DNA from 2 places in the Rhizobium sp. SG741 genome. Region 2 is predicted to be linked to the other one. Evidence: riboswitches for the same ligand, from Rfam matches in the RefSeq annotation. Region 2 holds a riboswitch; the other holds the start of a gene.
What was found. Region 2 has a riboswitch for S-adenosylmethionine ahead of metA (homoserine O-succinyltransferase). Riboswitches for the same ligand answer to the same signal wherever they lie in the genome.

Region 1 (15,453 bases), on a different contig from region 2:
GCCATAAGTGCCGATTACATCACGCGCAAATTGGCCTCAGTGCCGCGCGGCACATTGGCGGTGGTCGACTATCTGCAGATACTCGATCAGAAGCGGGAGAAGCCAGAATTGATGACCCAGGTCCGGGCATTGAAGGCCTTCGCGCGCGACAAGGGCGTGATCGTCGTGTTCATCTCGCAAATCGACCGTTCATACGATCCGGCGCTGAAGCCATTGCCCGATCTCGATGACGTTCGTCTGCCGAACCCGCTGGATCTCGCGCTTTTCGACAAGCTGTTCTTCTTGCATGCCGGCAAGGTTCAATACAAGGCGGCGAGCTGACGCTGGCCGTCTGCTTGCATCATGGCCTGCTCAGGGCAGGTCGGGCCGCCCGGAAAATCTCCGGGCGGCTTGTCGATTGATATCAGGCGGAGACCTGTTCCAGAGCGCGGGCGAAATCCTCGACCAGATCCTCGCTGTCTTCGATACCGGCGGAGAAGCGAACGGTGCCCGGCGAAATGCCGAGTTCGGCGCGCGCCTCGTCGGTGAGGTTCTTGTGCGTCGTGGTGGCCGGATGGGTGATCAGGCTCTTGCTGTCGCCGAGATTGTTGGAAATCCGCACGATTTCCAGTGCGTTCTGCAGCTTGAAGGCTGCTTCCTTGCCGCCCTTCAGCTCGAAGGCCACCAGCGTCGAGCCGCCGGTCATCTGCTTTGCGATGATATCGGCCTGCGGGTGATCCTTGCGGCCGGGATAGATCACGCGGGCGACCTTGCCGGGCTGCCCGGCAAGGAAATCGGCCACCTTGGCGGCATTCGCCGTCTGCTGCGCGACGCGTAGCGGTAGCGTCTCGATGCCCTTCAGCAGCGTCCAGGCGGTGAACGGCGACATGGCCGGGCCGGTGTGGCGGAAATAATCCTGCAGGTTCTCGTCGATCCACTGCTTGTCGGAAAGGATGACGCCGCCGAGCGAGCGGCCCTGGCCGTCGATATGCTTGGTGGCGGAGTAGACGACGATATGGGCGCCGAGCTCCAGCGGCTTCTGGAAGAGCGGGGTGGCGAAGACGTTGTCGACCACGAGCTTGGCGCCGATCTGGTTGGCGAGCTTGGCAACGGCAGCGATATCGACCACTTCCAATGTCGGATTGGTCGGGCTTTCCAGGAAGAAGACCTTGGTCGTGGGACGGATAGCCTTTTCCCAGTTTTCGACGAAACGTCCGTCGACCAGCGTGCATTCGATACCGTATTTCGGCGCCAGTGTTTCGACGACCCAGCGGCAGGAGCCGAAGAGCGCGCGAGCGGCAACGATATGGTCGCCGGCCTTCAACTGGCAGAGAATGGCGGCGGTGACGGCGGCCATGCCCGAGGCCGTGGCGCGTGCATCTTCCGCGCCTTCCAGCGCGCACATGCGCTTTTCGAACATGTCGTTGGTCGGGCTGCCGTAGCGGGCGTAGATGAAACCATCCGTCTCGCCCTTGAAGCGGGCTTCGGCCGCTTCCGAGGTGTCGTAGACGAAGCCCTGGGTCAGATAGATTGCTTCGGATGTTTCGCCGAATTGCGAACGGAGCGTTCCGCTGTGAACGAGCTGGGTTGCGGGGCGCCAAGTCTTGCTCATGCCATCACCACTTTCAAAACAAAAAAACCGGCCGCAATTGCAGACCGGTTTCAACCCGGTCTTTTTAGCCACTTATTTAACGTGGCTGCAAGCCGACCGGCCAAATCACCACGGGATAAGTTGCAATACTGCCGTTGATCGCTTGCGTCAATTCCCTGAGTTTGGTTTTGTCTGCGACAAATTACTGTGCCTGGCGCCCGTAGGCTGCGCAAAGGATCACGGTAACACTTGGAATTTGCACATGACCCTTCAGATCGCGCTATGGTTTGCAGGATTGTGTGCCGGGGATGAGGCATGATGGCTCGCAATACTGGAATTCTAGCCGATCGCGCCATTGCGGCGCTTTTTGACGCGGGGCGGCTGACGAGCGAACGGGAACTGGACGCCGATCAGATCCAGCCGGCGAGCCTCGATCTTCGGCTCAGCGCGCATGCTTTCCGCGTCCGCGCCAGCTTCATGCCCGGCCCGTCGCATCTCGTCGCCGACAAGCTCGACCGGCTGAAGCTGCATGTCATCGATCTCTCCGAAGGCGCTGTGCTGGAAACCGGCTGCGTCTATATCGTGCCGCTGATGGAGCGCCTCGATCTGCCGGCTGACATGTCGGCGTCGGCCAATCCGAAAAGTTCGACCGGCCGCCTCGATATCTTCACCCGCGTCATCACCGACCGGGCGCAAGAGTTCGATAAGATCCCGGCCGGCTATTCCGGCCCGCTCTATCTGGAAATCAGCCCGCGCACCTTCCCGATCGTCGTGCGCCGCGGCTCGCGCCTGTCGCAGATCCGTTTTCGCGTCGGCCAGGCCGTGCTCACCGAGCCGGAACTGCTGGCCCTGCACGAGACCGAAACGCTGGTGGCCAGCAAGAAGCCGAACATCACCGGCGGCGGCATCGCGCTGTCGATCGATCTTGCCGGCGACAAGGAGGGCCTGATCGGCTATCGCGGCAAGCATCACACCGCCGTTGTCGATGTCGACAAGAAGGCCCAGCACGATATCTTCGATTTCTGGGAGCCACTCTATAGCCGCGGCCGCACCGAACTGATCCTCGACCCGGACGAATTCTATATTCTCGTCTCTCGCGAGGCCGTGCATGTGCCGCCGCATTATGCCGCCGAGATGACGCCCTTCGATCCCCTGGTCGGCGAATTTCGCGTCCACTATGCCGGCTTCTTCGATCCGGGCTTCGGCCACGCGCCGTCCGGCGGCCGCGGCAGCCGCGCCGTGCTCGAAGTGCGCAGCCACGAGGTGCCTTTCATCCTCGAGGACGGCCAGATCGTCGGGCGCCTGATCTACGAACACATGCTGGAACAGCCGAGCAGCCTCTATGGCTCCGGCCTCGGCTCGAACTATCAGGCGCAGGGCCTGAAGCTGTCGAAGCACTTTCGGCTCTGAGGGGCTAGCGACTGGCCTTGACAGAGACCGCCAACTGTTGGACATCTCAGGGTGTCAGGCGGGTGTAGCTCAATGGTAGAGCAGCAGCTTCCCAAGCTGAATACGAGGGTTCGATTCCCTTCACCCGCTCCAACTTGCCCTTGTCAAAAACGGCCTCTTGTTTTCAGCGCAACCTTCAGCGCTTCGCCGAAGGTTGCGATCGGGCGGGCGAGGGGTCCTGCCGGCGGGCGATGCACCAGCCAGTTGACGACTTTCGGGCTGAAATCCGGCGCCTCGATGACCTCGACGGCATCGCGCCAGCGGCTTTCCGATAGCGCCGCCGGTGTCAGGACGCCGATACCGAGACCGCGTGATACCAGCGACATGTGCAAATCGGCGCTCATGGCTTTGCCAGCTCGACGCATCAATGGCCTCTTCGTCGGCATCTTCTTTCTCGGCGGCGCGCTGGGCTCGGCGCTTGCCGGCACCGCATGGGATTTTGGTGGCTGGGTTGCCGTCTGTGCAGCGGCCGCAGGCTTTGGCGCGGTTGCCTTGATCACAGGCCTTGCGGAGCGTAGGTGAAGGATGCGAGAAAACGGCAACACTTGCCGCCTCGCCTCCGCGTCGCCATATGCTGGCTCATTCAGGTGGGTGCCAGACAAGAATGGCAAAAGGAGTGCCCCTTGAAAGGAGCGTCCTTATGCGCGGCATTGCATGGTTCTACAGATTGAAGGCGATCTTTGTGCGTGGCGTGCTCACGATATCGCGCAGCACGAAAATTCCGCTGGGAACGACGATCATCTGGAAGCGCGGCAGTGTTCGCATCGGCGCAAAGGGGCATTTCCGCAAGGGCGTCGTCATCGATGCGCAAAAAGGCAACATCGATATCGGCAATCACGTCTCCTTCAACGAGTACACAATTCTGTTGGGCAGTGGCGGGATTTCGATCGGCAACGATGTGCGGATCGCCGCCCATGCCATGGTCGTATCCTTCGATCACAATTTCGATGATCTCACCCAGCCCATCCGCCAGCAGGGTCTCACGAGGAAGCCTGTCGTCATCGAGGATGATGTCTGGATCGGCGCGGGAGCGAAGATCCTGGGCGGCTCCCATATCGCTAGGGGATGCGTCATCGGCGCGAATGCCGTCGTCAAGGGGAAGACCGAGCCATACGGCATCTATGTCGGTGCGCCCGCCAGATTGCTGAAATGGCGCGGACAGAAAGACAACTCCACTGCCGAAAATATCGAGCAGCTTCCTTCTTCGAAGAGATTGACAAACCGATAGGCATTGACGTGTCAAAACAGGCGGCATTCGTTAAGACGTGCCGCCTGCAGTCTATTCGCCAAATGGTTTAGGATCGCGGCGTTCTCAGAATTCCGTCCAGTCCGCGTCCTTGCTCGTCGTGGCCGGTGGCTGATTGCCACTGAACGCACTCAGCAATTTCTGGCCGAGCGCGCGCGCCGGCGAGGGGGTCGGACGTGCCTTCACGCCGTCGACAGCCCGGATGACGGGAGCTGGCGCAGGTCGTGGCAGGGGTCGCACAGTGGGCCGCGGCGCATTGGTTGCGGCAGGCGCCGCACGTACATGTGCAGCCTCGCCGCCGCTCGTGCGGAACTGGCCGATGAGTGCCGCCAGAGAGGCGGCCTCGGTCGCCAGACTGTGGCTCGCAGCCGTGCTTTCCTCCACCATGGCGGCGTTCTGCTGGGTGCCGTGATCCATGGCGTTGACGGCGGTATTGATCTCCTGCAGGCCGGCCGACTGCTCGCGCGAGGCTTCGGCGATCGCGTGTACATGCCGGTTGATTTCCTGCACGTCCGAGACGATGGCGTCGAGTGCCTTGCCGGTTTCGTTGACCAGGCCGACGCCCGTCCGGACATGCGTTTCGGAGGTGGCGATGAGCGTCTTGATCTCCTTGGCGGCATTGGCGGACCGTTGGGCGAGCTCGCGCACTTCCTGGGCGACCACGGCAAAGCCCTTGCCGGCCTCGCCGGCGCGGGCGGCTTCGACGCCGGCGTTCAGCGCCAGCAGATTGGTCTGGAAGGCGATCTCGTCGATGACGCCGATGATGTTGCTGATCTCACCGGAGGATTTTTCGATCTGCTGCATGGCTTCTACGGCATTGCGAACGACCTCGCCGGACCGCTCCGCGCCTGCGCGCGTATGGACGACGAGTTGACTTGCTTCCTGCATACGCCTGGCGGCGTCCTTGACCGTCGTGGTGATCTGTTCCAGCGCGGCGGCGGTTTCCTCGACGGATGCCGCTTGTTGTTCCGTGCGCCTTGAAAGCTCGTCGGCCGCGCCACGGACTTCGTTGGCGCCGGCGTTGATGGCGCGGGCATTGGCGCCGACCGCATGCATTGCCCCGTCGAGCTTGAGGAGCGCGTTGTTGAAGTCCTGCCGGAGCTGATCGAGATGTTCGACGAATTGGGTGTCGATGCGCGTCACGAGATCGCCTTCCGCAAGACGCTTCAAGCCATCGCCGACCGCTTGAACGGCCTGCTGCAGATGCGCTGCCTCGGCAGCCTGCCGAACCTCGCGTTGAGCGCGTTCGCTGTCGCTGAGCGTCCGGTCGGCTTCGGCCTGCGCCGCGAGCCGCGCGCGTTCTATCGCGTGGTCGCGGAACACGACGACGGCGGATGCCATCTGGCCGATCTCGTCGCGACGGTCGTGGCCTTCGATTTCGCTTGCCGTATCGCCGCCGGCGAGCGTCGTCATGCGGTGATGCAGACGCATCAGCGGCGCAGCAATGCTTTTCTGCGCGACATACATGCCGAAGATCAGGGAGAGAAGTGTCACGGCACCGAGGGCGCCGAGCGTATAATCGATGGCGCTGTTGACCTCCGCCGACAAGGCATCGCCGCCGCTGTTCATTCGGTTTGCCAGCGCATCGCCATTGGCTTGCATCTGCGCCATCAGCTTGAGCAGTTCGTCGTTGACCACGGCCATGCCCGCCTCGGCGCCTTTGGCGTCGCCATTCTTGCGCTGCTCGATCGCCTTGTTCGTGAGCGTTTGCAAGTCATCCAGTCCGGCGAGGATCGCGTCGATGGGCTGCTTCCGGGCAGGGACAAGGCTCTCGGCATGCTTCAGCCTGTCCTTCGCCTCGCTGAAATAGCTGCTGCCCGCCGTCGCCGCCGTCTTGAAGGCATCGCTGCCGGGATCGAAATTCAGCATCAGGCTTGCCTGCAGTACCCCAGCCAGTGCGGCGGAATTCGAGCGCGCGCCTTCCGTCGCCGCAATGGCTTCCCGATCGAGGAAGGCGCTGTAGGCCTGGTCCGCCTTGCGGGACTCGCCGGCGATATACAGCAGGCCGGCGAAGGAGATGAGGCCGAGAAAAAGGATCACGGCAAGCATCTTGGTTTTGATTTTCAGGTTCCTGAACATGATGGTCCATCTGGGTGCCGCGCCTTATCGAGGAGAATGCGCAAGGGTCCGCCCGTCTTGGAAGGACGGTGAGGATCGCGCCGCCTGATATGCGCGGATGAAGCCGAATTTGCGGGATACCTTGCGAAGAAGGCTCGGACGACTTGCATCATGCGATCGGCTGCCGGGCCGACGTCGTCGATGCCGCGAGTACAATCAATAGAGCTTAATCGACCGCTAACGAGGGCACTTATGCGGCCGAATTCCCACGGCAATTTTGTGCTTGTTCAAAATCTCGCAACCGACCGGTGCGGCAGGCGTCCGCCATTCATCTTGCGGACGCTGCCGCCATCATTCCTTGGCGTGATATTCCCCCTGCGGCATGACTCTGCTACATCGGTTGGTGAATCAGGGATCGATACACACGACCGGAGGCTGGATCATCACCATGCGTGTTTGCCTTTCGTCGCCAACCTCCGCAACGAAGCTTCTGGCGCGCGCGGCGCTGATCGCCATGTCGTGCGCCTTGCCGCTTGCCGCCCAGGAAGCCAAGCCGCCGAGCCTGCCGATCCTGTTCGATGCGCGCGAGCGACTGCCGAAGCCTGATCTGTCTTCTTTGGTGAGATTGAGGTTTCTGACCTCGATCGATTTCCCGCCCTTCAATTTCGTCGATCAGAACGGCAAGCTCGCAGGCTTTCATGTCGAGCTCGCCCGCAAGATCTGCGACGAACTCGGCATATCGGACAAATGCCAGATCCAGGCGTTACCGTTCAACGAATTGCAGGGAGCGCTCGCGGCTTCGCAGGGCGATGCGGTGATTGCCGGCGTCGCCGTGACCCCGGAGCTGCGCAAGACCTTCGCCTTTTCACGCCCCTTCCTGACGTTGCCGGCTCGCTTCGTCCGCAACCTCAAGGCTCCGATCAGCGGCACGACAGCCGCATCGCTTGCCGGACACCCCGTCGGCGTGGTCAAGGGGACGATGCACGAGGCTATGATGGCGGCTTTCTTCCCGGCGATCAAGCCGGTGCCGTTTGACGACAAGGCGGCTCTTCTGGCGGCCGTCAAAGACGGCAAGATCGATGCCGCCTTTGCCGACGGCTTGCAGCTGTCCTTCTGGGTATCGTCGCCGGCGGCGGAAAAATGCTGCGCCCTTTTCGACGGTCCCTATCTCTCCCAGCAGTTCCTCGGCGAAGGCATGACCATCATGCTGCGTCAGCAGGACGCCGATCTGACGGCGGCGATCAATCATTCCCTCGCCACTCTGTCCCGCGATGGCAGGCTGCAGGAAATCTATCTGCGTTATTTCCCTTACGGGCTCTATTGATCAGGCCTTGCGGTAGCGGGCAATCGCGCTGCGCTCGATGGCCGCGCAGGTGAGCTTGTCGAGGCCCAGGCGGTCGCGAAGCAGGCTGAGAAGGCGCAATTCCTCCGCCTTGACCGACAGATCGGCCGACGCGACTTCCACGGCGAGTGCATACGCCGTGTCGTAGAGCCGGGCCGGCAAGGTGTCGCGCACGGTTTCAAGTACGATATCGAGCCCCTCATTGTTCGCCAGAAGCTTGGCGCAATCGCGGGAGACCGAGATCAGCGTCTCGTCGTCAAAACCCTTGAAAACCGGCAGGGCGTGGATGAGTTCTCCAATCCGGCTGAGTTCCCGGTCGTTCATCGTTCGATCGACGGCCGAGGCCAGTACCATGACGTAGATGAGGGCCTCGTGAGCGGAAAGCGGCTTGTTCATGACAGGCGAAGTCCTTCGAATTTGGCAGACTGAAAAGTCGCGCGTCTCATGGCAAAAGCTGGTGGCGGAAGCAAGGCGTCAGATCGGATTGAGCGGATCTTCCTTGGGCAAAGCAGGTCCAAGGGTTGATTTTCCAGTCTTTCGTGGGTCGTCCCCATAGATGCCGCGCTGCTTCTGCTTTGCTTCGTCGACAAGCGGCGCCAGCGGCGATCCGGGTTCCGGCTCGGCCCAGCCGAAACGCACGAGCCAGGCGCTGAGATCGACGCGAACATAGCGGCAGGCACCTTTCACCGTGCCCTGCCAGGTCGCGCTCGGCAGGTCGCAGTCGATGGTGCGTCCGCGCAAATACATGCGGAATGCGGTGCGGGCAGCCAGTCCGCAAGGCCAGCTTTTGCCGCTCGGGCCGGTGCACATCCGATCGACATCGGTCGGGATGATGCCGGTGAGCTGCACGCTCCTGCCCGCAATGGTCAGCACACCAGCCTGATCTGCGAAGGGTCTGACAAGCTCGATGGGCTTTATCTGCTCCTCAGGTTTCTGCGCATCACCGAGCGAAGCCTGCTCCGACTGAGGCCGGGGCGGAAGGGTCTGATGTTCGGATGCAGCCATCTGCCTGTCGATCTGATCGGCCGGCATCCGGTTGTCCGGCGTCGGATCTACTTTAGCCTGGTCGGCAGGCGCAGGTTCCGGCGATGTCGATGCGGCGCTGGGCTTGTCCGCCGCGACTTCGGTTGGCCCTGAAGTCTGGTCCGAGGGCGTGTCCGTGTTTTTCAAGAACCGTGCCGGCGGCGCCTCATTCGGCTTTGCCGAAACATTGGTCGACTGCGCTGTGGCGGGAAGGGCCTTGCTCTCTTGCGCCACTGCCGGCTGAGCAGTGACTGCGTTGTTTTCCTCAGCCTTACTCACATCGCTGCCAGGCGCTATCTCCACGGCCGGCTTGGCGGGCGGCGCCCCGGTCTGATCTTCCGGCTGCGTTTTATTGGAGGTCGTAGCGTCCTGCTTAGCTGTATCGATGGGCTTTGGCGCCTCATTATTCTTCGCAGGCGTGAGATCGGCCTTGGCGGTTTCCGCCGGCGCTGTCGCCGGCCGATTTTCCGTCACCGCGCCGCTAGCGCCTCGGTGGGGCAGAGAAAAGCCATGCTCTCCCAGCTGGACCACGATCAGCGTCAACCACGAACCGACCACCGCGCCCGCCACACCTCCAAGCAAAATATTACGACGCATACCGAGAAAACTTTCCTATTGGCTTGCCCATATGATCCGGGCGATCCATTCCACATCCGCCAGATCGAAGCTGCGGTTGGGGTGCTCGGGGTTGAGCGACATCAACTCGATCGAGCGTGCACTCTGCCGCAGCAAGACCTTGGCCATGACTTCGCCTTCGCGGGTCTTGACCACGACACGGTCGTTTCGCCGGATCTGAGCCCCTGGTTCGACGATCAGAATGTCGCCGTCGCGGTAAAGCGGCAGCATGCTTTCACCCTGTATCTCCAGCGCATAGACGCCGGCCTCATGCCCGGTCGCGGCGGGAAATTCCACCATATCCCAGCCCTGGCCCGCCGGGAAGCCGCCGTCATCGAAGAAACCGCCGGCGCCTGCCTGGGCAAAACCGATAAGCGGAATGGAGCTGCCGGCTGGTGAAATTCCCTGGGCGGACATCTCGCCACTCCGCAGGAAACCCAGAAATTGCTCGAGGCTCGCGCCTGTCGCATCCAGCACCTTGGCGATCGATTCCGTCGATGGCCAGCGCAGGCGCCCGTCCTGGCTCAACCGCTTCGACTTGTTGAAGGACGTAGCATCGAGCCCGGCGCGGCGTGCCAGACCGGAGGGCGTCAAGGCATATCGCTCGGCGAGCCTGTCTATCGCACCCCATATCTGCTCATGTGACAGCATCGCCGCTCAGCATCCGCGCGCCGGATGGCCCGGCGCTCAACTCATTGCAAAAAGGTTAACCGAGGCATTTTGGCGAGTAAAGGGCGAGATAGGAATACGGTCCTTTATCCCTGTGCTTTCATCGCCCAGCTATCCCGGGCCTCAGGTCTTCTGTGGCTGCGGCTTGGTGTCCGGCTGCTCGTTCTGGAATTCCTTCGCCATGCCCATGAAGCCGCGCATGAATTTCTGCATGATGCCGAGCGTGCGATCGACATCGGCGTCGCTCGGAAGGCTTGATCCGTTGTTGGAGGCAACGGTCTTTTCAAGCTTGGTCACGCGGTCGGAGAGACGGTCGAGCTCGTCGTCATAGGCGGCGCGCTCGTCGGCGGCCATGCGGCAGACGAGGTTGCCGTTCTGATCCTGGCAGATGGACATCGCGCCGGTCTGCCGATCGAGGCGGACGAAATGATCGCCGCTGCGCTCCAGCTGGAAGCGTGTTGCGTCCGGCTCGGCCGCGAATGCGGGTGCAGTCAGAAGAACAGCGGCGGGCAGAAGCAGGGCCGCGATGCCGATTCTCATTTCCTTCGTCATGTCATCCTCCGGATTTTCTGCTTAACTGTGCATCTTCGCGCACGTTTCCCCGTGGACATCGACGGCGGTTTTCGTGCAAAGCCCTATTAGAGCAAATGTTCACATAGGGATGATGACCGCGATGCCAGTGGTTTACAAGATCGTGCCGGACGCGCTCTGGCAGCAGGCCAGACAAACCGGCGTTTTTAATGGCGCGGCGATCGATCTGACCGACGGCTTCATTCATCTGTCCACGGCCGGGCAGGCGGTGAAGACCGCGGAGCTCTATTTCGCCGGCCAGGCAGGGCTGCTGCTGGTGGCGGTCGACGGCGATGTGCTTGGCGAGAAGCTGGTGTTCGAGCCCTCGCGTGGCGGCGATCTCTTCCCGCATCTCTACGCGCCGCTGCCGCTTTCGGCGGTGCTCTGGGAAAAGCCGCTGCCGATCGGTTCCGATGGTGTGCATGTCTTTCCGGAGATGGCCGAATGATCGGAGCCTTTCGTGATCTCGGCCGGCGCGGCCTCTTCCTCCTCGATCCGGAAACGGCGCATGGCATGTCGATTGCGGCGCTGAAGTCCGGCCTCGTGCCGGCTTGCCGCGTCAGCGCCGATCCGCGCCTGCGCCAGACCGTCGCCGGGCTCGACTTCGCCAATCCCATCGGCATGGCGGCCGGCTTCGATAAGAACGCCGAGGTGCCGGAAGCCCTGTTGAAGCTCGGTTTCGGCTTTACCGAAATCGGCACGGTGACGCCGAAGGCGCAGCCCGGCAATCCGCGCCCGCGCATCTTCCGTCTCGTCGAGGACGAGGGCGTCATCAACCGCCTCGGCTTCAACAATGAAGGTCATGAAGCGGCTCTCCGCCGGCTGCAGGCTGTTCGCGGCAAGGGCATCATCGGCGTCAATATCGGTGCCAACAAGGACAGCGTCGACCGCATCGCCGACTACGTCACCGGCATCCGCCGCTTCTATTCCGTGGCGCGCTATTTCACCGCCAACATTTCTTCGCCCAATACGCCGGGCCTGCGCGATCTGCAGGGGCGCGAAAGCCTGTCGGCGCTGCTGTCGGCTGTGCTCGCCGCCCGCGACGAGGAGGCAGCGAAGGCCGGCAAGCGCATCCCCGTCTTCCTGAAGATCGCGCCTGATCTGACCGAGGAGGGCATGGACGACATCGCGGCCGAAACCTTGGCCCACGCTTTGGACGGCCTGATCGTCTCCAACACCACGCTTTCGCGAGACAGACTGAAGGATCAGCGGCAGGCGAAAGAGGCGGGTGGCCTTTCCGGCAAGCCGGTCTTCGAGAAGTCGACCATTGTGCTGGCGAAGATGCGCCGCCGTGTCGGCAGCGCTCTCCCGATCATCGGGGTCGGCGGCGTCTCATCGGCCGAGACGGCGCTGGAGAAGATCAAGGCAGGTGCCGATCTGGTGCAGCTTTATTCCTGCATGGTCTATGAAGGGCCGGGCTTGCCCGGCCAGATTGTCGCCGGCCTGTCGAAGCTGCTCGACCGCGAGCGTGCGGGCTCGATCCGCGACCTGCGCGACATCAGGCTGGACTACTGGGCGAACCGGAACGTCTGATCGGCCCGTTTCTTCAGGCCCATGGCCAGGAAGATGCCGCGGAACAGCAGGAAGGCGTTCATGGCCATCCACAGGCCGTGATTGCCGAGCGTCGGGACGAGGATCGCAAGCGCTATAAGGTAGCCACCGAAGGACATCAGCATCCGGTTGCGCATGTCGCGCGACCAGGTGGCGCCGATGAAGACGCCGTCCATCAAGAAGGCGAGAGCGCCTGTCAGACCCGTGACGGCGGCCCAGGGCAGATAGGTTTCGGCAGCGGCGCGAACCTCCTGCGAAGTCGTCAGCAGGCGGATCAGCGCCGGGCCGACGGTGAAGAAGAACACGGCAGCGGCAAGCGCCAGCCCGAAGGACCAAAGCCCGGTCAGCTTCAACCCGCGTTCGAAGGCAGGGCGATAGTTGGCGCCGATTGAACGGCCGGTAATCTGCTCTGCGGCGTTCGCCAGTCCGTCGAGATAATAGCCGGACAGCAGGAAGAAGTTCATCAGCACCGCATTGGCGGCCAGCATCACCGCGCCGAAGCTGTTGCCGATGCGCGTCATCAGCGTGAATGCGCCGATCAGCACGAAGGTCCGGATGAGGATATCGCGATTGAGCGCAAAGAGCTGCGTGAGCTTGGAGCGCGACAGCAATTCGGCGCGCGCCGGCCTCTCTTCGGCGGCAAAGCTGCGTATCACGATGGCGAGCCCCAGCAGCGTGCCGGTCGCCTCACCGATCAGCGTGCCCCAGGCGACGCCGGCAACCCCCCAGCCGAGCCAGAGGCCGAGAAGAATGGCGAGCGCGATGTTGACGCCGTTGATGACGGTCTGCAGCAGCAGCCCGATGCGGCCCTGGCCGCGACCGAGCACGAAGCCGAGCAGCGCGTAATTGGCAAGTGCCGCCGGGCCGGAGAGCATGCGGATGGAGAAGTAAGTGCGTGTTGCATCGGCAATGGCACCTTGCGGCCCCATCAGCTTGATGCCGAGCCAGAGCAGGACGGGCGACAGTACGACGATCAGGATGCCGCAGCCGAGGGCCGAGATCAGGGCGCGCCAGAAGACCGCCTGCTGTTCGTGCCGGTCATGGCGGCCATAGGCCTGTGCGGTAAGCCCGGTCGTGGAGGCGCGCAGAAAGTTGAAACTTGCGAAGATGAGATCGAAGAGCACCGCGCCGATCGCAAGTCCCGCAAGCGCATCCGGCTGGCCGAGATGGCCGACGACGGCGGTGTCGGCAAGACCGAGCAGCGGCGTCGTCATGAAGCCGAGGGTCATCGGAAGCGCGATCGACAGCACGAGCCGATGTGTGACATCGAAGGGCAGAACCCTTCCGCTCGCGTCCTGAACATTCATATCTGCTTCGCGCCTCCTCAATCCGTGGAGAGCACCATGGACCAATAGGGCTTGCTGCCGGAAGAGGGGGCATAGGCAAGAGCGACGCCGATACCGTCATATTTGCCGAGCATGTTGTGCAAATGCTTCGGCGAATTGATCCAGGCCGTGACAGCGGCGTTCACGTCGCGCTGGCCCTCGGCGATGTTTTCGGCGGCCGGCAACTTGACGCCGCTCGCCTTGACCCGCTTGCCGAAATCGTCGCCGATGCCGATCAGATGTTCCATCTTGCCGGCATCCGCCATGCGTCGCGCCTGATAGACGGCGGCGGTGCTGGCGGCGGTGTCGATCTTCAGCGGCGGCAGCCCGTTCTTGGCGCGCAGCGCGTTGACGAGCGGTAGGGCGGAGGCGGTCTGGTCGCTGGCCGGCGTGTTGGAAAGGCGGGCAGGCGGCGTGGCGCAGCTCGCAACGGAGGCAGCGAGCGCAAGGGCGGCGAGGCGCAGCGTATCGCGGCGCGTATAAGGCAATGTCTGGGAATTCATGTCAGCGGTTATAATTGAACAATCGGAGAATGATGAAGAGCGGGATGACAATGGATGCGCCAATAACCAGATAATCACCGAATTCACCGAGCGCAGCAAAGCCGCTGTGCCAGAGATCGACGACGAAGCGGCGCAGGCCGTTGAGGAAATCGAGCGGCCGCCAGCCGAAGAACTTCATCACGAAGCCGACGACGAGCGACACGACAACGAGCTTCACCACTGTGCGGCCCGGCGAGTCGCCGAGGAATCTGTTCACCTGATCGGACATGCTGACGTCTCCATAGTGGGCAGTCGGTCGGTTTTGAGATAGGGCCGCGGGCTGCGACGCGCAAGCGCTTTTGCCTGGCATCCATCTCAAACACGCGTCTGCCTGAAATAGGACTTGAGTTTTTTTGTGGCCGCGTCCAAAGCCGAGCGTCAAACAGGATCGAACCCATGCTGCCGAGCCAGCTTTCCTCCGGCGATGTCATTGCCGACCGTCGTGCCGACTACGCGAAAATGCTTGCCGAAGGCGGCGAGCCAGCGAGCGCCGGCGAATTGATGGAACAGGCGCTGGAGCTTGTGCCGCACTGGGCCGCGGGCTGGTTCACCCTCGCGACCTATCGCGAAAAGGCCGGCGATGTGCCGGGCGCGATCGCTGCATTGAACGAGGTGCTGGCGCTGGATGCCGGCGACGTCTTCGGCGCGCGCCTTAAGCTTGCGGTTCTGGGAGCAGTGGCGGTGCCGGATCGGCCCCCGAGCCTTTACGTCGAGCGGCTGTTCGACGATTACGCCGATCGGTTCGAGACTTCGCTGGTGGGGAAGCTTGGCTATAGCGTTCCGGGCAAGCTTGCGGCCCTGATCGCCGGCACGGCCGATATATCAACGCATTTCCAACTCGCCGTCGATCTCGGCTGCGGCACCGGCCTGTTCGGGCCGGAGATCCGCGGGCGCGTCGATCGGCTCGAAGGCTTCGATCTGTCGAAGGGCATGCTCGCCAAGGCAGCGGAGAAGGGCGTCTACGACCATCTCGGCCAGGCCGATCTGTCGCGGGAGCCGCTTCTGTCGGGCGTTTTCGATGCCGGGCTGGCGCCGAGACGGGCGGATCTCATCACCGCCGCCGATGTCTTGATGTATCTGGGCGATCTGCATGGCGTCATGGCGATCACGCGCATGCTGGCGGCCGACAATGCCGTCTTCGCCTTTTCGGTCGAGGATGCGGAGCATCCTGAGGGCTATGTGCTACGCCACTCTCTGCGTTTCGCCCATTCGGAAGCCTATGTGAGGGAGGTGTTGGCCGACAATGGCTTTGCGGTACAGGATCTCGCGCGCAGCATCATTCGCATGGATGCCGGAAAACCGGTCCACGGCATTCTGTTCATTACGCGCAAATCCGCCTGACCGATCGATTCTTGCGAATTTTAAATAGGTCAGCATTCCTTACATATTTGCTCTTGATTGTGGTACGGGCTTTCAGCAAATTCCCTGAAAACAAAGGGGAAAGCACATGGCAAACCTGAAGAGCGCCTTTGGCGTCTGGAACACGTCCGCGA
Region 2 (15,453 bases):
ATCATTCGAGATCATCAATTGAGCGGAGTGCGCATCGCGCAGATGGCGGCCGAGGCTGTAGGGCGTGCCATTCTTGTAGCCCATGATGCCGCAGATCAGCATGGCGTGGTTGATGATCGGCAGGATCATCTCCGACGACGCGATCTTGACGTTGTTCATCGCGACGGCAAAGGCCATCGAAGACAGCCGATCGGCATCAACCTTGGCCTCTTCATAAACCTTAAGACCGGCAACGACATTCGACTTCACCATCTGCAGCAGACTGGAGACTTCCGCCAGCCGCAATGCACCCGGCGGCTGCGTGCCCGGCGATTTGCGGGCCGCTGCGCGCACGAAAGCCTGAGCACGGGCAACGGCATCGGCCGCAATGCCGTACCAGACGCCGCTCCAGAGCAGATGCGAGCTCGCCAGCATCGATTGCGCGGCGATCTCGGCAAACGGCTTCGGCAGGATCTGCACGGCCGGCGCCTCGCCCTTGAACAGGAAGCCGTCGGAGCAGGTGCCGCGCATGCCGAGCGTGTTCCACTCGACCGTGCGTTCAATCCTATACTGATCCCTAAGGAAAACCGTCAGCACCTGGTCGGAAGAAGCCGCCTCGGCGTGGCTGCGGGATGTGATCAGGATCGCATCGGCATGGGCGCCATAGGAAATGACGGTCGCATCCTTTTCCAGGAAGCAGGTATCGCCCTCGACCTTGATGGCGCAGATGCTGTTGCGCAGATTGCCGCCAATGCCGCCTTCAGTCGTCGCCGAGGCCAGCAACAACTGCTCGCTCGCAATGCGGCGCATGAAATCACGGTGCCAATCGCTGTCGGCGCCATGCTCGACCAGGCTCGAAAGCTTGATCTGATGCATGGCGAAAACCATGGCGCTGGCCGCGCAGGCCTGGCCGAGGATCGAGCAAAGCTCGGCGATTTCAGTGATCGATGCGCCCTCGCCGCCAAGAGCGGCCGGGATCTGGATGGATAGCAATCTCTCGGCGCGCATCGCGTCGACGGCTTCGCGCGGGAACCGGCCCTCGGCATCGACGGCATCGGCGTGTTGGCTGGCGATCGCGGCGACGCGCGCGGCACGTACCGCCGGTCCGTCTCCCGTCCCAACCTCAAGCAAAGCGACCGCCACGCTCATCATGCAACCTTCCGGCTGTCCAGGATCATACCGACAGTCTTTTCGATGGCGGCAATGCTGGCGAAGGACTTGCGGTTCAGCAGATTGTCGGGAAACTCAACGTCAAAAGCCTCTTCGATGCCGAGCATCAGCTGTACGGAAGCAAATGAGGACAATCCCGTGACATAGAGATCGGCATCATCGGCAATCCCATCGACAGCAACGGGAAGCGCACCGAATTTGGTCAGCAAATCGCGAATCGTCTTATTCATAATCTTGTCCCTTCTGGCAATGGCAAGCATAACTGCAGTTACGCAGTCTTATCGTCAGCCAAGAAGTAACGGGCAAAATAGAACATTCCGCTAATCGACGTGGTAAATACAATTGGGATATACTTCTAGAAAATTCGCATATTCAACATTTTTCTAAATGAAGTTTACCATCTGTAAGCCATGCAAGGCAGCGTTTACAGGCAAATATTAAGATGCTCTAATATTTTCGCGTATTCGATTTGTGAATAGGCACCACCGGCAATAAGGTTAATGTGCCAACTTCGCCAATACGTTTTATTCAAAAAATCTCATAACAAGCATAGCGGCAGAGTAAAACGGCAGCCCCGGATCTATGGATCGGGCGGGTAGACGTGCTCGCCGCCGCGATAATCCGAAATCGAGTAGCAACCCTCGCTGACCTCGCGAACCGAACTCTTGCCGATATCCGCCTTGCCGTGGCCGCCGGGAATATCGAGAATATAGGTGGGCTGGCAGAGGCCGGAAATGCGGCCGCGCAGAGCCGAAACGATCGCCTGGCCTTCGGCGATCGTCAGGCGAAAATGGCTGGTGCCGGGCGCCAGATCGGGATGGTGCAGGTAATAGGGCTTCACCCGCGTTTCGACGAAAGCCTTCATCAGGGTTGCCAGCACATCCGGATCGTCGTTGACGCCCTTCAGGAGCACCGATTGGCTGATCAGCACGATCCCGGCATCGACCAACCGGGCGCAGGCAGCGCGCGCCTCACCCGTCAGTTCCCGCGGATGATTGGCATGCAGCGCCACATAGATGGTCTTGCCGCTAGCCTTCAGTGCCGCGATCAATGCCGCATCGATCCGCAAGGGATCGACAACGGGAACGCGCGTGTGGAAGCGGACGATCTTCACATGATCGATATCGGCCAACTGCCGCAAGATCTCTTCGAGCCGGCGCGGCGAAAGAACCAGCGGGTCGCCGCCGGTGAGAATGACCTCCCAGATCTCGCTGTGACCGCGGATATAGGCAAAGGCGGCATCGAGCGCCTCGCCGTCGAGCGTCCCGAGACCTTGTGGCCCGACCATCTCGCGGCGAAAGCAGAAGCGGCAATAGACCGGGCAGACATGCACGGCCTTCAGCAGCACGCGATCCGGATAGCGATGGACGATGCCTTCGACGGGGCTATGGGCATGATCGCCGATCGGATCGGCGCGCTCTTCCGGCGTGACGGCAAGTTCAGCCATGTCGGGCAGGAATTGCCGGGCGATGGGATCGGCTGGATCGGTGCGGTCGATCAGCCGCGCAACGGTCGGTGTCAGCGCCACCGCATATCGCTCCGTCACCGCCTCCAGCGAAATCGCCTGATCGGCATCGATCAATCCGGCACGCTCGAGTTCGCTGATATTCCTGATCGGACGCATCGAATTCATACGCCGAACTCCGCAACCGGCGCCCAGAGCACCTGCTCGATCCGCGAGGCCCCGGTTGCCAGCATGACGAGCCGATCGAAGCCGAGCGCGATGCCGCTTGCGTCAGGCATGACGGCAAGCGCCTCCAGAAAATCCTCGTCGAGCGGATAGGTTTCGCCATAGACGCGCTGCTTTTCCGCCATCTCGATTTCGAACCGCCGCCGCTGCTCGTCGGCATTGGTCAGTTCACCGAACGCATTGGCAAGCTCGACTCCACAGGCATAGAGCTCGAAACGTTCGGCGACACGGTGATCTCCAGCGGAGGGCCGGGCAAGCGCGGCCTCGGAGACGGGATATTCATCGAGGATCGTCGCACGGCCGAAGCCGAGATTGGGTTCAACCTTCTCGACCAGCACCCGGCTGAAGAGATCGGGCCACACGTCATCTTTGGCGACGCGTATGCCGACCCGCCGCATGTCCGCCGCCAGGCGCTCCGGGTCCGTGGATCCGTCCATGCCGATGGAGGCAAAAAGATCGATGCCGGCGTAACGTTCGAAAGCCGCTGCGACGCTGATACGCTCCGGCGTGAGGAAAGGATCGGTCTCGGCGCCGCGATAGGTCAGCTTTTTTGCCCCGACCGTCTCGGCTGCCAGCGCCAACAGCACAGAACAGTCGGCCATCAGGGCCTCGTAGCTTTCCCCAGCCCGATACCATTCCAGCATGGTGAATTCCGGATGGTGCAGCGGGCCCCGCTCACGATTGCGATAGACATGGGCAAAACAGGCGATGCGCTCCTCACCGGCCGCGAGCAGCTTCTTGCAGGCAAACTCCGGCGACGTATGAAGATAGAGAGGTGATGCCTTGCCGTCCGTCGTCAGCGCCTCGGTCTCGAAGGCATGGAGATGCGCCTCGTTGCCGGGCGACACCTGCAGCGTCGCCGTATCGACCTCGATGAAGTCGTTGCGCGCGAAGAAACCCCGCAGAGCCGCCTGGATGGCGTTACGGCCAATGAGAAACGGCCGCCGGTCCGCATGGACATTGCGGGTCCACCAAGGAGACGCCTTGCTCGTTGTTGGCTTCATTCCTAGCTTTCTTCAGGGCGCAGGCCGCGTTGGGGGTGGCAATTTCCATTGATTTAGGGTAGTTGCGCCCCCAAGCAAACAATTGCTGCGTCTCGGAGAGCATTTAGACAGTCCCTCTACGACGCAAAACACAGCGTTACAAGGAAGTCTTATGGTCAAGGTCATCGCCTCTTCGGTCCGCAAGGGCAACGTTCTCGACGTCGACGGCAAGCTCTACGTCGTTCTCACCGCCGCGAACTTTCATCCGGGCAAGGGTACGCCGGTTACCCAGGTCGATATGCGCCGCATCGTTGACGGCGTTAAGGTGTCCGAACGCTGGCGCACCACCGAGCAGGTCGAGCGCGCCTTCGTCGAAGACGTGAACTTCCAGTACCTCTATGAAGACGGCGAAGGCTTCCACTTCATGAACCCGGCCAACTACGATCAGGTGGTCGTCGATGTCGAAACCATGGGCGACCAGAAAGCCTATCTGCAGGAAGGCATGACCTGCGTCCTGTCGATCCACGAAGGCATTCCGCTCGCGCTCCAGCTGCCGCGCCATGTCACGCTTGAGATCACCGAGACCGAACCGGTCGTCAAGGGCCAGACGGCATCCTCGTCCTACAAGCCCGCCATCCTGTCGAACGGCGTGCGCACCATGGTGCCGCCGCACATCAACGCCGGCACCCGCGTCGTCATCGCCACGGAAGACAATTCCTACGTCGAGCGCGCCAAGGACTGAGCCTCGGCCGCTTGCCTGCATGAGAAACGCCTCGTCGCCAAGACGGGGCGTTTTAGTTTCAGCGGCTGGCGTCGCCATGGCCGGACATGCACGCTTCCGAAGCAAAGTTACGGCGCGTTGGCCTTCTTCGTATCCCTGACCGTTGCCTCTGCGGGTACGGCCGCCGGTGGCGTGGCGGCGGCCACATCATCCTCGTCGCGCGATACCAGTGCCTGCAGGTGCAGGACGCGAGGGGACATGGCATGAAGATAGGCTTCGTTGCGGCCGATATAGATCACGGTCACGTCGGTCAATTCCGCCAGCAGCGCTGAAAACTGCGCCTGAATTTCCGCCTCCAGCCCTTCCATGGCGTCGTCGAGGACTACCCATTTCGGCTTCGCCAACAGCAGATGCGCAAAGCCGACGGCCTTCTGCTCCTCGATATCAAGCAGCCGGTCCCAGCGGGCTTGCGTGTCCAGACGGCTCTTGAGGCGACCAAGGCTCACCTTGTCCATCGCGGCCTCGACCGCGGCCTCGTCGTAGACATCCCGATCCTCAGGGAAACAGATCGCCTCCCTGAGCGTGCCGCTCGGCACATAGGGTGTGTGCGGCATGAACAGAACGTCTTCCATCGGCGGCAGGCTGACGGTGCCGGAGCCGCTATACCATTGATGCGCCAGCACCTCGAACAGCAGCCGGCGGTTCACGCCGTGATCGCCGTTGACCATGATGTGTTCGCCGGCATTGATCGTCACCGTCCCCTCGGCGATCCGGAAGCCGTTCTCGGTCGCCTCGTCGCTGGTCCTGGTGGAGATCTCCATGTCGGTCCATACCATCGTGCCGGGCGCGGCCTTCTCGAAGACGAGGGTGTGCGGCATCGGCGTCTTGTCGTCCATCTCCGTCAGTGCCTTGCGGAAATCGGTGACGCGCATCAGCGTGGCGCGCCATTCGGCGATCGGTCCGAAATTGGCAACATACCAGCGCAGGGCCGAATTGACCTGATTGAAGGCGCCGACTGCCACCATGAGCTGGCCGAAGGTCAGCCCGCCGGAGAAATAGGCGGGCGCAGCCACGAGGATGGGGATGATCAGCACCAGCCAGCCGTAGCCGGCGGAAACCCAGGTGAGATTGGTATTGGCGATCGCAAGCTGGCGGATGACGGCGAGCACGGCGGAAATATCGACATTGATCCGCCGGCGTTCATTCTCTTCGCCGCCGGCAATGGTGATCGCCGGCATATGCTCGTTGGCATGCATGAGCGCGAAGCGCAGCTCGGCTTCCTTCGAATAGCGATCGGCATTCAGCCGCACCAGCCGGCGGCCGACGAACTGGCTGAGGAACGATGCCGAACCGGCATAGAGGATCGCCGCCCAGACCATATAGCCGGGGACGGAGAAGCTTGCACCCCTGAAATGGAAGACCATGCCGCTCGACAGTTCCCAAAGCACGCCGATGAAGCTCAGCAGCAGGATCGTCGCCTGCACCAGGCCGATCGCCAGACCCGTCGTGCTTTCGGCGAGATTGCGGGCATCCTCATGGAGCCGCTGGTCTGGATTGACGCCGATCAGGCCGGAGGAGGCAAGGCGAAGCGCACGCTTGGCCTGCAGCCATTGGTTCACCAGATCCCTTGCCAGGCCCTCGCGCATATAGAGCGCGGTCATCTGGTTCAGCCATGCCTGGATGACGTTGAGGACCAGAAGCGAGCCGGCAATGATGCCGAAGACGCCAAGCTGGTGGAAGAAGGCGGAGGTATCGCGCCTTGCCAGCGAATCGTAAAAAGGAGCGTTCCAGCTGTTGAGCAGCACCTGGACATAGGCGGTGACCAGGATAATCAGGAAGAGCGCTACGGTCAGCGAAATGATCTTGATGCGTACCGGCGAATTCCAGAAAGCCGAGAACATCATCCTCAGCCGAAAGAAAAGACTCAAATCGTAACCGACCTGCTCGTTTCCCTGGATATTCGGCTTGGCTTGCGCTTCAACTGCCATCAGCACTTCCCTGCGACGCACGTCCCGTCAGTTAATCAAGACCCGCCCTCATGTCCACCCTTGCAACAGATTGGTGCGATCACGTTCCTATATACACGGTTTCACGCCTTGAACCGAATAAGGTCAGCAACTAGCTTGCACTGGAAAGATTGAGAAAGCCTTCCGATGCAATTTCAAGGAACTGCCGACTATATCGCCGACAAGGATCTGATGGTCGCCGTCAATGCAGCCATCCGGCTGGAGCGTCCGCTTCTCGTAAAGGGTGAACCGGGCACGGGCAAGACGGAACTGGCGCGACAGGTGGCCGCTGCTCTCGGCCTGGACCTCATCGAGTGGGCCGTAAAATCGACCACCAGGGCGCAGCAGGGCCTTTACGAATACGATGCCGTCTCGCGCCTGCGCGACAGCCAGCTCGGCGACGCACGCGTTCATGATATCAGCAACTATATCAGACAGGGAAAGCTCTGGCAGGCCTTCACCTCGCCGCGGAAATGCGTGTTGCTGATCGACGAGATCGACAAGGCCGATATCGAATTTCCGAACGACCTCTTGCAGGAACTCGACCGCATGGAATTCCATGTCTACGAGACCGACGAAACGATCCGGGCCGCCATCCGGCCGATCGTCATCATCACATCAAACAATGAAAAGGAGCTGCCGGACGCCTTCCTGCGCCGCTGCTTCTTCCACTATATCCGCTTCCCCGACATGGAAACACTGGAGCGCATAGTCGAGGTACACTATCCCGGCATCAAGCAGACGCTTCTGCATGCGGCGCTGACGCAATTCTTCGAGATCCGAGACGTGGCGGGCCTGAAGAAGAAGCCCTCGACATCCGAAGCCCTCGATTGGATCCGTCTGCTCGTCGCCGACGATGTCGATCCGGCCACGCTGCGCGGCGATACCAAAAATGCGCTTCCGAAGCTGCACCGCGCTTTGCTGAAGAACGAGCAGGACGTGCACCTCTTCGAGCGGCTGGCCTTCATGGCGCGTGGGCAGGGAAAATAATGCAGCCGGATGCTGTTAAGGTCCTGATCTACGCCGTTCGGGAGCGCCACCTGCTTGTTTTCGACGAGCCGGATTTTCCGGCGGTCGAACTGCAGGTCCCCGGCGGTACCGTCGAGGCCGGCGAAGACATAGCGGCAGCGGCAGCACGAGAGTTCGAAGAAGAAACCGGGCTCACAGCAAACGCGCTGCATCCGCTCGGCATCGACGATTACCGGTTCGAGAAGAGCGGTCGCACCTGTCACCATCAGCGGCATTTTTTCCGCTGCACCCTCCCGGAGACGACACCGGCCACCTGGCGCCACTTCGAGATGACGCCGTTCGATGGCAGCGCACCCATCTGCTTCCGCTTTTTCTGGATATCGCTCGCCGAGGCGCGGAAGCGTCTGGGCTATGGCATGGCGGCGCTTCTTGAACATTTGTAAGTGAGAACCGACATCAGAGCGTGGCCGCCAGCCGCCGCAAAGCTTGCCCATTGACCAGCGGGAACAGCAGGTTTATGAAATTCCTTCTGTGGTGATTTGGCCGGCCGGCTTGCAGCCACGTTAAATAAGTCGCTAAAGGGCCGCGTGCGGACCGGTAGCGATTCATGATCGCGGCCGGTTTTTTTGTATTTGGTCGAGTGAAAACAATGCCCATCAAGATTCCCGATACGCTGCCCGCATTTGAGACCCTCCGGAACGAGGGCGTGCGGGTGATGACCGAAACGGTGGCGATCCGTCAGGATATCCGCCCCCTTCAGATCGGGCTTCTCAACCTCATGCCGAACAAGATCAAGACCGAGATACAGATGGCGCGCCTCATCGGCGCATCGCCGCTGCAGACGGAGTTCTCGCTGGTGCGCGTCGGCGGCCACAAGGCCAAGAACACCTCCGAGGAACACCTGTTTTCCTTCTACCAGACCTGGGAAGAGGTCAAGGATCACAAGTTCGACGGTTTCATCATCACCGGCGCGCCGATCGAGCTGCTGGAGTATGAAGAGGTCACCTACTGGGACGAGATGCGGCAGATCTTCGACTGGACGGCGACCAATGTCCATTCGACGATGAATGTCTGCTGGGGAGCGATGGCCGCCGCCTATCATTTCCATGGCGTGCCGAAGCATACGCTGAAGGAGAAGGCCTTCGGCGTCTATCGCCACCAGAACCTTGCACCGTCATCTGTCTACCTGAACGGCTTCTCCGACGATTTCGCCATTCCGGTCTCGCGCTGGACGGAAGTGCGCCGCGCCGACATCGAAAAGGTGCCTGGCCTGCAGATCCTGATGGATTCAAGCGAAATGGGCGTCTGTCTCGTGCACGAACAGGCCTGCAACCGGCTCTACATGTTCAATCACGTGGAGTATGATTCCACCTCGCTGGCGGACGAATATTTCCGGGATGTGAATGCGGGCGTGCCGATCAAGATGCCGCATAACTACTTCCCCCATAACGACCCGGAGATTCCGCCACAGAACCGGTGGCGCAGCCATGCACATCTGTTCTTCGGCAACTGGATCAACGAAATCTACCAGACCACGCCTTATGATCTGGAGGAGATCGGCCAAGAAAGGGCTTGAGCCTTGTTCATTCCCTTCTTCCTGAAGCTGAAGGAAGCGAAGGTACCGGTGACACTCCGGGAATTCCTGTCGCTGCTCGAAGGGATGGAAGAAGGGATAGCCGATTACGATATCGAGGCCTTCTACTATCTGGCCCGTGCGACGCTGATCAAGGACGAGCGCTTCATCGACCGCTTCGACCAGGTTTTCGCCGATTATTTCCGTGGCGTGGAGGCGATCGGGGCCAATGCTGACGCGGTGGAGGCAACGGCCATCCCCGACGAATGGCTGCGCAAGCTGGCGGAAAAGCATCTCACCGAAGAAGAACGGAAGCAGATCGAGGCGCTCGGCGGGTTCGGCAGACTGATGGAGACACTGCGCCAGCGCTTGGCCGAACAGCAGGGCCGGCATCAGGGCGGATCGAAATGGATCGGCACGGCAGGCACATCGCCCTTCGGCGCCCATGGCTACAACCCGGAAGGCGTGCGCATCGGCCAGGAGGCGTCGCGCCACCGCCGCGCGGTAAAAGTCTGGGATCGTCGCGATTTCCAGAATCTCGACGACGGCGTCGAGCTCGGCACCCGCAACATCAAGGTGGCGCTGAAGCGCCTGCGCCGCTGGGTGCGCGAGGGCGCCGCCGAAGAGCTGGATCTCTCCGGCACCATCCGCTCCACCGCCGAACACGGCTATCTCGACGTCCAGACCCGGCCGGAACGGCGCAGCGCCGTCAAGCTCTTGATGTTCTTCGATGTCGGCGGTTCGATGGACGATCACATCCGCGGGGTGGAGGAGCTGTTTTCCGCCGCCCGCTCCGAGTTTCGGCACATGGAGTATTTCTACTTTCACAACTGCCTCTATGAGGGCGTGTGGAAGGACAATCGTCGCCGGCGTGTCGATGTGACAGCGACAACGGATCTGATCCGCACCTTCGGTCCCGACTACCGTGTCGTCTTCGTCGGCGATGCCGCGATGAGCCCTTACGAGATCACGCAGCCGGGCGGCTCGGTGGAGCATTGGAACAAGGAGGCCGGCAACGTCTGGCTCGCCCGCATGACCGGCCATTTCCGCAAATGCGTCTGGCTCAACCCCGTTCCGGAAAACCACTGGGGCTACACCACCTCGATCTCCCTCATCCGCCGCCTCATGACGGACCGCATGTATCCGCTGACGCTCGGCGGGCTGGAGAAGGCGACGCGGGAGCTGTCGCGTTGAATGGTATCAGCGCGACAAATTGATGCCCACGGCAAGAGAATTGACCAAGTCGCTAAAGCTGCTGCGAAGAACGGGTGCTGCCCGCCCTTTCGGCGGCAAAAAATGGATTTTCACCTTGCCGCCGCCAGATCGGGCAACCTCTACGCGTCGGCGTTGCGATAAGCCGTGACGACAAGCCAGATTGCCGAAAGCAGGAAGTAGAACGCGCCAAACCCGACATAGGGGGCGATATCCAGGATCGTCGGCGCCACGGTGCCGAGAGATCGGCTGATCATGAAGGCACCGGCGAGGGCCGATTGCGCACCACTCAGGATCATCACCCATTGTGCGCCATAGTGACGCCAGCGCCTTACCGCCGTGTAGAGTTGCAGCAGACCCGAGAGGATTGCCCAAACCCCAAATACGGCCAGAACGGCATAAGTGCTGTCGCTGATTGCAACGATCACGGCGAGCGCGGTTATCGTGCTCACCACGACATTCAATGCTTGGGACGAGTTAGCTCTCAGGCCGCCATTGACCCGTGCATCAACGAGATTGGCAAGGGCATCCCATGCTGGGTAGATCACAAGCAGAAACGCGATGGGGTTGGATTGCCCGCCGAAGAGAATGGCGGCGGCAATCCAGGCGATGGAGAATATGGCACGTGCGAAATAATAGGATCGCAGCCAGCTGGACTGGCTAGAGGATTGGTTTTGCATTGGAAGGCTCCTAGTTGAAATCTACCAACTAGTAGGAAGACAAAACTTTTCTGTCAACTCGTCACCCGAACACCTCTTTGTGAGAAGCGGAAGCATCGAAGCAATCTTGACAAACGACCTATCAGAAGGTAGGCAGCGGCATGAAATCAATAGCTTCGACTTCCGGAAAAATCCTCGACACTGCGCAGTCTCTCATCGTCGCGGGAGGCTATAACGGCTTCAGTTATGCCGACATCTCGGCTGCGATCGGCATAAGGAAGGCGAGTATCCACCATCACTTTCCGACAAAGGCCGAGCTGGTCGCGGTGTTGGTCGATCGCTATAGGCAGCAAGTGGAAGTAGGCTTGAATTCCCTTCGTGAGCAGTTCCCAAGCCCTGCCGAACAACTGCGGGCCTATCTGAATTTCTGGCAAACATGCATTCGCGATGCCTCGCTGCCCTTCTGCGTCTGCGCAATGCTCGCTGGCGAGATGCAGATGCTGCCGGAAGAGGTCGCATCACGCGTCCGTGCCCATTTCCATAGTCTCTCCGGGTGGCTTACGTCGGTGCTGGAGACCGGAGCACAGCAAGGCCTGTTCCGGCTTCACAAACAACCGGGAGAGGAAGCCCAAATGCTGATGGCATCGGTTCATGGGGCAATGCTCTCCGTGCGAGCTTTCAGCGATCCCGGACTGTTCAGCACAATCGTCAGCCCGCAGATCACCAGGCTGATGGCACCGGCTCACTAACAAACCGCCGGGCCAAAGCAGGAAGGTCGCGCTGACGGCGCTCGTTACGAAGTAACGAAGCAAAATGCACACACCTGTCGTACGCACTGCACATTTGCAGCGCAGTTTAACGTTCCGAAGCCGATGAGAGAAAGCCCGGTCGAGCCTTGATCCCCCTCCGCCCGCCTCTAAATTTCACAATCGAACCGGTTGCGGAACGGCCCGAATGGGGGCAGGGTCTGGCCTCGCATTTTAGATAGGTATGGATGAGCTGATATGACGGAAAATACTTTGCAACGGGAAGTTTTCGGAACGACGCCGAGCGGCGAAACGGTCTATCGCGTCACGATCGTTGGCGGCGGCCTGACGGCGCATATCATGTCCTGGGGCGCGGTCATCCAGGATCTCCGGCTTGATGGCCATGAGCCGGCCTTGCTGCTCGGCTTCGACAATTTCCCTGACTATCCGGCCCACTCCTCCTATTTCGGCGCCACGCCCGGCCGCTGCGCCAACCGCATCGGCGCTGGCCGCTTCACGCTGGATGGCAAGCAATACCAGCTCGAGCTCAACGAAAAGGGCGTCACGCACCTGCACGGCGGCAAGGACAATATCGCCAAGCGCAACTGGACGATCGTTGAGCACGACACCGACCGCGTAGTCCTCAAGATCGTCGATCCCGACGGGCGCGCCGGCTATCCCGGCAACTGCACGATACAGGCGACCTATCGAGTGCATGGCAACGGCGAACTGTCGGTCACCTACGAATCGACCACCGACCAGCCGACGCTCGCCAACGTCTGCCAGCATGCCTATTTCAATCTTGACGGCCGCGACGATGCTCTCGGTCACGACATCATGATCGCCGCCGATCACTATACGCCGACGGATGAGAAGCAGGTACCCACGGGCGAAGTGCGTTCGGTCGAAGGCACGGCGTTCGATTTCCGCGAGATGGCGCCGATGAAGCGCTTCGACGGAACGGAACAGGCGCTGTACGACCATAACTTCTGCCTCTCGACCAAGCGCACTGCCAAGCGTTCCGTTGTGCTGGCCCGCAGCGTCAATTCCGGCGTGTCGCTGGAGGTGCGCACCACCGAACCCGGCGTGCAGTTCTATACCGGCTTCAAGCTCAACGTTCCGGTTCCCGGCCATGATGGCCGCAAGATCGGACCGTTCGCCGGCTTCTGCCTGGAAACGCAGGTTTGGCCCGACGCGATCAATCACGAAGGCTTCCCCAATGCCGTGCTCCGCCCGGGCGAGGTATTGCGGCAGGAAACGGATTACATCTTCACCAAGAACTGATCGGGGCATGCCCCGCTCTCTTGAAATTCGGCCGGGCGTCCAAAGCGCCCGGCCGATTCTTTTTAGGCCCGCAGGCAGATTCGCCTTGTGAATTGGTTCTAAATAGGTTCTATATGCACATCATGGATAGAACCAGTTTGATCGCTGAATTGAACAGCCGCGGCCTCAGCGAGGGGACCGGGAGTGGGCCGCTCTATAAACGCCTGGCGCAGGCGCTGACGGGCCTTATTCAGGAGGGACTGCTGAAATCGGGCACCGCGCTGCCCGGCGAACGCGATCTTGCCGGCGCCCTGCAGATCGGCCGTGTCACGGTGCGAACGGCCTATCGCGACCTGCTCGCTTCGGGCGTCATCGAATCCCGCCACGGCAGCGGCACCTTCGTCTCGCAGCATGTCGAGCGCATCGAGCAGCCGCTCTGGCGCCTCTCCTCCTTCTCCGCCGACATGCGCTCACGCGGCCGCGAGCCGGCAGCCCGCATCCTGTCGCGCACCATCAGCGCGCCGGCGCCGGAGGAATCCTTCCTGCTCGGCCTCGGCCTTGACGAACCTGTGCTGCGGCTTGACCGCCTGCGCCTGGCCGACGGCCAGCCGCTCGCCATCGAACGCGCCGTCGTCCCCATCAAATTCCTCGGCGAGGACGCGGTATCCGAGGGTTCGCTCTATGATGCGCTCGCCGCCAAAGGCTTCAAGCCCGTGCGTGCCCAGCAAAGGCTGACGGCCGTGACGCTGGACCCCACATCCGCATCGATCCTGACCGTCAAGGCCGGAGCGCCGGCGCTTTTGATCGAACGGGTGTCGCGCCTCGCGGACCAGCGCGTCGTCGAATACACCCGCTCGCATTATCGCGGCGATGCCTATGATTTTGTAGCTGAATTGAGAATTGGAGATGACCTATGAGCGAGACCCAATCCCTGATGCTGACGGAAGCCGGCCAGTCGCCGGACGTGGTTGCAACGCTGCTTGACAAGGAAAAGCCCGCCTTTGCCGAAATCGCGAAGCTCTTCTCCTCCACGCGCCCATCGCTGGTCACGACAGCCGCGCGCGGCTCTTCCGACCATGCCGCGACCTTCTTCAAATATCTCTTGGAAATATCCTGCGGCATCCCGGTCGCCTCGGTCGGCCCGTCGATCGCCTCCGTCTATGGCGTTCCGCTCCACCTGAAGGGCGGCATCCACTTCACCGTGTCGCAATCCGGCGGCAGTCCCGATATCATCGCCATGCAGGCCGCCGCCAGGAAGGGCGGCGCTACCACGATCGCCGTCGTCAACGTCACCGACAGCCCGCTTGCCAACGAGGCCGACATCGTGCTCGGCCTCAATGCCGGCAAGGAACAGAGCGTCGCCGCCACGAAATCCTTCATCGCCTCCGTTGCCGCCCTTGCCGGCGTCACCGCAACGATCTCGCAGGACCAAGCCCTCTTCGCCGGCCTCGCCAGGCTGCCGGAAGCACTGAGGGCCACCTCGGGCATCGACGGCAAGGCTGCCGAAGACGTGCTCTTCAACGCCTCCTCGCTCTATACCGGCGGACGCGGCCCCGCCTTCGCCATCGCACTTGAAGCCGCGCTGAAGGCCAAGGAAACCGCCGGCCTGCACGCCGAAGCCTTTTCGCTGGCCGAACTGATGCATGGCCCGATGCGGCTGGTGCAGCCAGGCTTCCCCATCGTCGCCTTCTCGCCCGATGACGCGGCCTTCGCCAACAATGCCCGGGCGCTGGAGCGACTGCAGAAGCTCGGCGCAACCGCCGTCTCCTTCTCGACCGCTCCGCTTGCCGGGATCAACCTGCGCATGCCGACCACCGGCAACGGCCTGCTTGATCCGCTGGTATCGCTGCTTTGCTACTACCGCCTCATCGAGTCCGTGACGCGCCGCAAGGGCTTCGATCCTGACAAGCCGGCTAACCTTCTCAAGATCACGGAGACCATGTGATGGACTACAAGGTCTTTACCGGCGCCCGAATTTTCGACGGCGACCGCTTTCACGACGACAGTGCACTGGTGATCGGCAACGGCCGCATACACGCGATCACCAGTGCCAACGACGTGCCCGACAACGCCGAAACGGTCCAGCTGAACGGCGGCGTCCTGTCGCCGGGCTTCATCGACGCTCAGGTGAACGGCGGTGGCGGCCGCATGCTGAATGACGAGCCCTCGGCCGAATCCATGTACATGATCGCCGAGGGGCATCGCCCCTATGGCACCACCTCGCTGCTGCCGACGCTGATTACCGATGTCGCGGCCGCGACGACGGCTGCAACCGAGGCGGCAGTCGAGGCCGTGAAGGCCAATCGCGGCGTCGTCGGCCTGCATCTCGAGGGCCCGCATCTGGCGCCGGCCCGCAAGGGTGCGCATCTGGCCGAGCTGATGCGTCCGGTCGAGGACAGCGATGTCAGAACCTTCATCCGCGCTCGTGAGGCGATCGGTACGCTGCTGGTCACCATGGCGGCCGAACAGGTGACGGAGCGGC

Region 1: linked by a shared signal. The riboswitch ahead of FHT29_RS10410 (O-succinylhomoserine sulfhydrylase) and the one ahead of metA (homoserine O-succinyltransferase) in region 2 are both predicted to bind S-adenosylmethionine.

Annotation. Positions count from the first base shown of each region.
Region 1 is NZ_JAAZQP010000003.1:399,055-414,507, forward strand. Features, by position in the region: gene FHT29_RS10405 (DNA helicase) at 1-321, shown strand, start outside; gene FHT29_RS10410 (O-succinylhomoserine sulfhydrylase) at 404-1,591, opposite strand; SAM riboswitch at 1,635-1,713, opposite strand; gene FHT29_RS10415 (2'-deoxycytidine 5'-triphosphate deaminase) at 1,886-2,980, shown strand; tRNA gene FHT29_RS10420 (tRNA-Gly) at 3,039-3,112, shown strand; gene FHT29_RS10425 (hypothetical protein) at 3,124-3,363, opposite strand; gene FHT29_RS10430 (hypothetical protein) at 3,362-3,541, shown strand; gene FHT29_RS10435 (acyltransferase) at 3,660-4,247, shown strand; gene FHT29_RS10440 (methyl-accepting chemotaxis protein) at 4,332-6,344, opposite strand; gene FHT29_RS10445 (transporter substrate-binding domain-containing protein) at 6,838-7,647, shown strand; gene FHT29_RS10450 (tellurite resistance TerB family protein) at 7,648-8,061, opposite strand; gene FHT29_RS10455 (thermonuclease family protein) at 8,140-9,285, opposite strand; gene FHT29_RS10460 (helix-turn-helix transcriptional regulator) at 9,301-9,954, opposite strand; gene FHT29_RS10465 (hypothetical protein) at 10,096-10,524, opposite strand; gene FHT29_RS10470 (DUF952 domain-containing protein) at 10,634-10,990, shown strand; gene FHT29_RS10475 (quinone-dependent dihydroorotate dehydrogenase) at 10,987-12,075, shown strand; gene FHT29_RS10480 (MATE family efflux transporter) at 12,051-13,400, opposite strand; gene FHT29_RS10485 (CAP domain-containing protein) at 13,418-13,921, opposite strand; gene FHT29_RS10490 (DUF6460 domain-containing protein) at 13,923-14,189, opposite strand; gene FHT29_RS10495 (methyltransferase domain-containing protein) at 14,357-15,301, shown strand; gene FHT29_RS10500 (YitT family protein) at 15,408-15,453, shown strand, end outside.
Region 2 is NZ_JAAZQP010000005.1:87,792-103,244, reverse strand. Features, by position in the region: gene FHT29_RS14655 (acyl-CoA dehydrogenase family protein) at 1-1,128, opposite strand, end outside; gene FHT29_RS14650 (acyl carrier protein) at 1,128-1,379, opposite strand; gene FHT29_RS14645 (lysine-2,3-aminomutase-like protein) at 1,730-2,782, opposite strand; gene epmA (EF-P lysine aminoacylase EpmA) at 2,779-3,843, opposite strand; gene efp (elongation factor P) at 3,995-4,564, shown strand; gene FHT29_RS14630 (ABC transporter ATP-binding protein/permease) at 4,672-6,531, opposite strand; gene FHT29_RS14625 (MoxR family ATPase) at 6,697-7,539, shown strand; gene FHT29_RS14620 (NUDIX domain-containing protein) at 7,539-7,961, shown strand; SAM riboswitch at 8,040-8,117, shown strand; gene metA (homoserine O-succinyltransferase) at 8,168-9,094, shown strand; gene FHT29_RS14610 (VWA domain-containing protein) at 9,098-10,285, shown strand; gene FHT29_RS14605 (DUF308 domain-containing protein) at 10,426-10,983, opposite strand; gene FHT29_RS14600 (TetR/AcrR family transcriptional regulator) at 11,124-11,711, shown strand; gene FHT29_RS14595 (aldose epimerase family protein) at 11,967-12,992, shown strand; gene FHT29_RS14590 (GntR family transcriptional regulator) at 13,115-13,888, shown strand; gene FHT29_RS14585 (SIS domain-containing protein) at 13,885-14,916, shown strand; gene nagA (N-acetylglucosamine-6-phosphate deacetylase) at 14,916-15,453, shown strand, end outside.